2 linked regions of the Metabacillus sp. B2-18 genome follow. The protein of the gene in region 1 binds, or shares a complex with, the protein of each later gene. Links are inferred from orthologs where the notes say so. Each region holds a gene or a part of one and is shown in the gene's direction. Other genes may lie near its edges. The genes, in order: mfd and uvrA.

Region 1 (4,389 bases):
ACACTGTGGTGTGAAGGTTGGAAGCCTTGATAATCAATCACTTTCTAGTCAGCAGCTAGGATTTGATTCTTTAACAAATGACGAACGTCAAGAAATGATTACCTACGAACAAAATGGAGATATGCATGTTAAAACAATTTGCGAGGACTGCCAGGATGCACTACATAGAAACCCTGATCTTCACCAGGTGGATAATTTGATTCAGTAAGGGCTTTGGGTGATACCCAAGGCATTTTTCTGTTTTGATGTGGTGAGTCCTCATTTCAACATGTCATGGCAAAGTACATTACCATTTATGATTAAAATCAAACATACTACAGTTAAACTTAATTGATCAATTGAGAGGGGGGCTCTAGCTTGAATAGTTTGCAGCAATATTTTTATCATAATGATGATTTTAAAACCGTTGTATCTGGTATTGAAGAGGGATTAAAAGAACAGCTTGTTGCGGGCCTATCCGGTTCGGCAAGAACTGTTTTTACAGCATCACTGTATCATGAACTAAATAAGTCGATCTTGATTGTGACACATAACCTTTTCCAAGCTCAAAAAGTCTATGAGGATTTGTTAAACCTAATTAAAGAGGATGTGTACCTATATCCTGTTAATGATTTAATAGCATCAGAGGTAGCTATTGCAAGCCCTGAATTAAAATCACAAAGAATAGAAGTTCTTAACCGACTGTCAGAGGGTAAACAATCTATTGTAGTTGTACCAGTAGCTGGTGTTAGGCGATTGATTCCTCCAAAACAGCTATGGAAGCAAAAGCAATTCAATTTATCATTAGGACAAGATATTGACCTTGACCACTATATTCAAGATTTTATTTCATTAGGATATGAAAGAGTAGACATGGTCAGCTCTCCTGGAGAATTTAGTGTTCGTGGTGGAATTATTGATATTTATCCTTTAACTGAAGAAAATGCAGTTCGAATCGAACTATTTGATACTGAAATTGACTCTATTCGTTCTTTCAATATAGATGACCAAAGATCAGTAGAAATGTTAAAAACGATAACAATTGGGCCTGCTGTTGAAATACTAATAGATGCAGAAGCAAGAAATCGAAGTATAGAAGGTATTGAAGCAGGCTTAGCAAAGAATTTAAAAAAGCTAAAAAATGAGCAACAGAAGGAAATGCTACTTGAGCATATTCAATATGATTTGGAGCGTTTACGAAATAACCAATTTAGTCATGATCTATTTAAGTATTCTTCTCTCCTATATGAGCAGCCTACTAGTTTACTAGATTATTTTCCTACTGATTCAATCGTAATTTTAGATGAGATCAGTAGAATTCACGAAACATATGATCAATTAGAACGGGAAGAGGCAGAGTGGTTTACCGGTTTACTTGAAGAAGGAAAAATTCTACAGGAAATAAAGGTTTCACATTCGTATATGGATGTTATGACAAAAAGTAAACATCCTTCTATCTATCTTTCTCTTTTCTTAAGACATGTACCACATACAAGTCCACAAAATATATTAAATATATCTTGTAAACAAATGCAAAATTTCCATGGTCAGATGCATGTTTTAAAGAATGAACTTGAACGCTTTCAAAAATCTCAATATTCTGTTGTGTTTTTAGGCGTAAATGAGGAAAGAACAAAGAAGCTTGAGGATGTATTAGAGGACTATGAAATTCAGGCAAAAATATTGGGGCAAAACGATCCCTTAATTGCTGGTCAAATTTCAGTTGTTCAAGGAGATTTACAAACAGGATTTGAACTACCAATGCAAAAGCTCGCTGTCATTACGGAGGAAGAGCTTTTTAAGAAACGTGTAAAAAAACAGGTTAGAAGGCAAAAGCTTTCGAATGCAGAGCGAATAAAGAGCTATTCAGAACTAGAAGTTGGCGATTATGTTGTCCATGTTAATCATGGGATTGGTAAATATCTTGGTATTGAAACACTTGAAATAAACGGGATTCACAAAGATTATTTAAATATAAGATATCAGGGCAGTGACCAGCTCTATGTACCGGTTGAACAGATTGATCAAGTGCAAAAATATGTTGGCTCTGAAGGCAAGGAGCCTAAGATTTACAAGCTTGGAGGAAATGACTGGCGCAGGGTTAAGAAGAAGGTTGAGTCTTCGGTCCAAGATATTGCAGATGATTTAATTAAATTATATGCTGAACGTGAAGCAAGTGAGGGATATGCATTCTCACCAGATGGTGAAATGCAGAAAGAATTTGAATTAGCCTTTCCATATCAAGAAACAGAAGATCAAATGCGCTCCATTCAAGAAATTAAGAAGGATATGGAACGTCTTCGTCCAATGGACCGCCTTTTATGTGGAGATGTTGGATATGGAAAAACAGAGGTTGCGATACGTGCAGCTTTTAAAGCTATTGCAGATGGTAAACAAGTTGCATTGTTAGTTCCAACGACTATTTTAGCTCAACAACACTATGAAACCGTTAGAGAACGTTTTCAGGACTATCCTATTAGTGTTGGTCTCTTAAGTCGCTTTAGATCTAGAAAAGAGATTACAGAAACAACAAAAGGATTGGGCAATGGAACTGTTGATATGGTCATTGGGACACATCGCCTTCTATCAAAAGATATAAAATATAAGGACTTAGGATTGCTAATCATTGATGAAGAACAACGTTTTGGTGTTACACATAAGGAAAAGATAAAACAATTAAAGGCGAATGTGGATGTGCTTACGTTAACAGCAACTCCAATTCCAAGAACCTTACATATGTCTATGCTAGGAGTAAGGGATTTATCTGTTATTGAAACGCCACCAGAAAATCGTTTTCCGGTTCAAACATATGTTGTTGAATATAATGGCGCGCTTGTTCGAGAGTCAATTGAAAGAGAAATGTCTCGTGGAGGTCAAGTTTTCTTTCTATATAACCGGGTAGAGGATATTGAAAGAAAAGCAGAGGAAATTTCTATGCTAGTACCAGATGCAAGGGTCACATATGCACACGGGAAAATGACTGAAAATGAGTTAGAATCTGTCATGTTAAGCTTCCTCGAGGGAGAATATGATGTGTTAGTAAGCACAACTATTATTGAAACAGGTGTAGATATTCCTAACGTTAACACGCTTATTGTTAATGATGCAGATAAGATGGGACTATCACAGCTTTATCAGCTGAGAGGACGAGTAGGTCGATCTAACCGAGTAGCTTATGCGTATTTTACGTATCGCAAAGATAAGGTGCTTACAGAAGTTGCTGAAAAAAGGTTACAAGCTATTAAAGAATTTACCGAATTAGGTTCAGGCTTTAAGATTGCAATGAGGGATCTTTCTATCAGGGGAGCAGGGAATCTTTTAGGGGCTCAACAGCATGGCTTCATTGATTCTGTTGGTTTTGATTTATATTCACAAATGCTGAAAGAAGCTATTGAAGAAAGACAAACTGATAAACCAAAACAAAAAGCAATAGATGTTGAAATTGATCTTCAAGTGGATGCATATTTACCTGAATCATATATTACAGATGGTCGTCAAAAAATCGATATGTATAAACGCTTTAGATCAATTACTGAATTACAAGAGCTAGAAGAGTTGCAAGAAGAAATGATTGATCGATTTGGAGAATATCCAGTTGAGGTTGATTATCTTTTCCAAATTGCAAAATTGAAGGTTTTTGCTATTCAAGAACGAGTTGAGTTAATAAAGCAAGATAAAGAAGTCATCACAATTCTCATAGAAGAAGAAGCCAGCAATTTAATTGATGGTCAAAAGCTATTTGACTTAAGTAATAAATATCAACGAATTGTTGGTTTAGGAATGGAAGGCAGTAAATTAAAGCTAACAGTTAATACAAAAGGATTAGCTGTTGAGAAATGGCTTGGCATTACGACCGAACTTTTAAATGGATTATCTCAAGTGAAAAAAGAAGAAATTCTCCAATAAAATAGGTTTAATAAATGCTTCTAAAGGATATTATTAGTAGTTGCTTATCACTTTTATCTTAAAAAATCCGGTAAAGGATGTATATTACTCGAATGGTGAAGGATACTATTTTTAACAAACGATGATTGTTACATAGAAAAAAGCTCCTGTTTAAAAAGGTTTTAATTATTATTTATTTTGTATGCAGGATCAACAATCGTCAATTTCCTATCATCCGATGAAAGTGAGGCAACGTAAGATGAAAGCAACTGGTATAGTTCGTCGCATTGATGATTTAGGTCGCGTAGTAATTCCAAAGGAAATTCGTAGAACATTACGAATTCGTGAAGGAGATCCATTAGAAATATTTGTGGATCGTGATGGTGAGGTAATTTTAAAGAAATATTCACCAATCAGTGAACTTAGCGACTTTTCTAAGGAATATGCAGATGCTATTTATGATAGTTTAGGTCATCCAGTTTTAATCTGTGATAGAGACACATTCATTGCTGTATCCGGTGGTTC
Region 2 (3,706 bases), 4.3 Mb from region 1 along the record:
TGTACGCCGATAAAATTACAAATTCAATGGAAATTGCACTTAATGAGACAAAGCGTCGTCGTGAAATTCAGATAGAATTTAATGAAAAGCATGGAATCACTCCTCAAACCATTCAAAAAGAAATTCGTGATGTTATTCGTGCAACAACTGCTGCAGAAACTCCTGAAGATTACGAGGCAACAGCTGCGAATAAGTTAACGAAATTAACGAAGAAAGAGCGAGATAAAGTGATTGCTGAAATGGAAAATGAAATGAAGGAAGCAGCCAAATCATTGAACTTTGAACGTGCTGCTGAGCTGCGTGATTTGATTTTAGAGTTAAAAGCGGAAGGATGAAGCGATAATGGCAATGGAACATATTGTTGTGAAGGGAGCACGTGCCCACAACTTAAAAAACATAGATGTAACCATTCCGCGTGACAAGCTTGTGGTGCTTACCGGGCTATCTGGGTCCGGTAAGTCCTCACTCGCATTTGATACGATTTATGCTGAAGGACAACGTCGCTATGTAGAGTCTTTATCAGCATATGCTCGTCAGTTTTTAGGGCAAATGGATAAGCCTGATGTTGATGCGATTGAAGGATTATCACCAGCTATTTCAATTGACCAAAAAACAACTAGCCGAAACCCACGATCAACGGTTGGGACTGTAACGGAAATTTATGACTATTTGCGTCTTCTCTTCGCAAGAGTCGGGCGTCCCACATGTCCGATTCATGACATTGAAATATCGTCCCAAACCATTGAACAAATGGTTGATCGTATTCTAGAGTATCCAGAGCGAACAAAGCTACAGGTTCTTGCTCCAGTTGTGTCAGGTCGCAAGGGAACGCATGTTAAAGTGTTCGAGGACATTAAAAAACAAGGCTATGTCCGTGTAAGAATAGACGGAGAAATGCAGGAATTATCGGAAGAAATTTCTTTAGAAAAGAATAAAAAGCATTCGATTGAGGTTGTAATAGACCGTATTGTTGTAAAAGAAGGTGTTGCTTCACGACTTGCTGATTCATTAGAAACAGCTTTAGGTCTTGGAGAAGGAAGAGTCATTATCGACGTAATGGGTGAAGAAGAGCTGCTTTTCAGTGAGCATCATGCCTGCCCCCAATGTGGTTTCTCAATTGGTGAGCTTGAGCCAAGAATGTTCTCGTTTAACAGCCCGTTTGGAGCATGTCCGGAATGTGATGGTCTCGGTTCAAAGCTTAAAGTGGATTTAGATCTTGTTATTCCTAATAAAGATTTAACCTTGAAACAGCATGCGATTGCCCCATGGGAACCAACTAGTTCTCAATATTATCCGCAAATGCTTGAAGCAGTCTGCAATCATTATGGAATTGATATGGATATTCCAGTAAAGGACATTCCAAAGCACCTACTAGATAAAATCCTTTACGGCAGCGATGGCGAGGAAATATATTTCCGTTATGAAAATGATTTCGGACAAATTCGAGAAAATTATATTCAGTTCGAAGGCGTTATTCGCAATGTAGAAAGACGTTACAAAGAAACTAGCTCTGATTTTATCCGTGAGCAAATGGAGAAATACATGGGACAGCAAAACTGTCCAACATGTAAGGGGCATCGTTTGAAAAAGGAATCTCTTGCTGTGTTAATTCAGGGTAACCATGTTGGAGAGCTAACAAAGCTGTCTGTTCAGGATTCACTTAAATTCTTTCAAAATTTATCTCTAACAGAAAAAGAAATGACGATTGCGAATTTGATTTTAAAAGAGATTAGCGAACGGTTAGGTTTCTTAAATAATGTTGGCTTAGATTATTTAACATTAAATCGTGCAGCTGGAACCCTATCTGGAGGAGAAGCACAGCGAATTCGTCTTGCCACTCAAATTGGCTCACGTTTAACAGGTGTTTTATACATACTTGATGAGCCATCAATTGGACTTCATCAACGTGATAACGACCGTCTCATTCAGACCCTGCAAAATATGCGTGATATCGGAAATACACTAATTGTTGTTGAACATGATGAAGATACAATGATTGCTGCCGATTATTTAATTGATATTGGTCCTGGAGCAGGCATTCATGGTGGACAGGTTATTTCGGCAGGCACACCTGAAGAAGTCATGAGTGATGAAAACTCATTAACAGGACAATATTTATCAGGGAAAAAGTTTATTCCTTTACCATACGAGCGTAAAAAACCTGATGGCCGATATATTGAAATTAAAGGTGCAAAAGAAAATAACCTGAGTAATGTGAATGTGAAATTTCCGCTAGGGATGTTTATCGCTGTTACTGGTGTTTCAGGATCAGGTAAGAGTACATTAGTCAATGAAGTACTGCATAAATCTCTAGCGCAAAAGCTCCATAATGCTAAGGCGAAGCCAGGTGAGCACAAAGAAATTAAAGGGATTGAACAACTTGAAAAGGTCATTGATATTGATCAATCACCGATCGGTCGGACACCGCGATCCAATCCTGCAACATATACAGGTGTATTTGATGACATACGTGATGTGTTTGCAACAACAAATGAGGCAAAGGTTAGAGGCTATAAAAAAGGCCGCTTCAGCTTCAATGTTAAAGGTGGACGTTGTGAAGCCTGCCGTGGAGATGGAATTATTAAAATTGAAATGCACTTCCTACCTGATGTGTATGTCCCATGTGAAGTTTGTCATGGGAAACGATACAACCGTGAAACATTGGAAGTTACCTACAAAGGGAAAAACATTTCTGATATCTTAGAAATGACAGTCGAAGATGCAGTAACGTTTTTCGAAAATATTCCTAAGATTAAACGAAAGCTGCAAACGATTTTTGATGTAGGGCTTGGTTACATTACTCTTGGTCAACCCGCAACGACACTTTCCGGTGGGGAAGCACAGAGGGTGAAACTTGCATCAGAACTGCACCGACGTTCAACAGGTAAATCACTCTACATCCTTGATGAACCAACAACAGGCTTACATGTTGATGATATCGCAAGACTCTTAAAAGTTCTTCAACGCCTAGTGGATAATGGTGATACCGTTCTTGTCATCGAGCATAACCTTGATGTTATTAAAGGTACCGATTATATTGTTGATCTTGGTCCTGAAGGTGGAGACAAAGGTGGTCAGATCGTAGGGTTTGGTACACCAGAGGATATTATGAATAACGAACAATCTTATACAGGTAAATATTTAAAGCCAATTATAGAGCGCGATCGTGAGCGAATGAGAAATCTGATTAAAGAAAAAGAAGAAGTAGCGCAAAGTTAATTTGGTTAATTTGAGGTAGGGGCTGAATGATATGTTCAGCCTCTTTATCTATTTTTCATATCTAAGAAGTAGAGTTAATATAGTAAATGGGAAAAATGTCATTATTTGTCGAACGGTTGGTGAAATTGTAATAATTTGTTGTGGTATAATAGACCTACAAAATGATAAAGGCAAACTTATTGAAAAATAAGGGCGCAAAGCCAAGGACCTAAGGTAGATCATCTACTATGGTAGCCTAGCCGCCGGAGAATATTTTACTATTGTAAAGTGAGCGAGTATTCTTCTCGTTCACTTTTTTTCTAACAAAGGGGGGATTTACGTGACGATCAACGAAGGAAACATCTATCATCATTTTCAACCTATTTTTTCATTAAAGGATAAGAAAAGGATTGGTTATGAGGGACTTCTAAGATCTACTGATTTTTCTAATCCGGAATTATTTTTTCAACAAGCAATCATAAACAATCAATTATATCAACTAGATACT

Evidence for each region.
Region 2: the proteins of mfd (region 1) and uvrA are in contact, whole or in part, in a crystal structure (PDB 4DFC), measured with the Escherichia coli proteins. The link is inferred for Metabacillus sp. B2-18 from one-to-one orthologs.

What each region holds. Positions count from the first base shown.
Region 1 is NZ_CP088245.1:62,422-66,810, forward strand. Bases 24-4,085 are described here. They hold mfd (transcription-repair coupling factor), read left to right. Parts: upstream 24-357; coding sequence 358-3,885; downstream 3,886-4,085. Other genes in these bases: LPC09_RS00325 (anti-sigma-F factor Fin), read left to right, coding at 24-208. Also shown: more of LPC09_RS00325, read left to right, coding at 1-23; spoVT (stage V sporulation protein T), read left to right, coding at 4,124-4,389. UniProt on the Escherichia coli protein: Couples transcription and DNA repair by recognizing RNA polymerase (RNAP) stalled at DNA lesions. Mediates ATP-dependent release of RNAP and its truncated transcript from the DNA, and recruitment of nucleotide excision repair machinery to the damaged site.
Region 2 is NZ_CP088245.1:4,330,192-4,333,897, reverse strand. Bases 41-3,419 are described here. They hold uvrA (excinuclease ABC subunit UvrA), read left to right. Parts: upstream 41-342; coding sequence 343-3,219; downstream 3,220-3,419. Other genes in these bases: uvrB (excinuclease ABC subunit UvrB), read left to right, coding at 41-335. Outside these bases: more of uvrB, read left to right, coding at 1-40; LPC09_RS21920 (EAL domain-containing protein), read left to right, coding at 3,539-3,706. UniProt on the Escherichia coli protein: The UvrABC repair system catalyzes the recognition and processing of DNA lesions. UvrA is an ATPase and a DNA-binding protein. A damage recognition complex composed of 2 UvrA and 2 UvrB subunits scans DNA for abnormalities.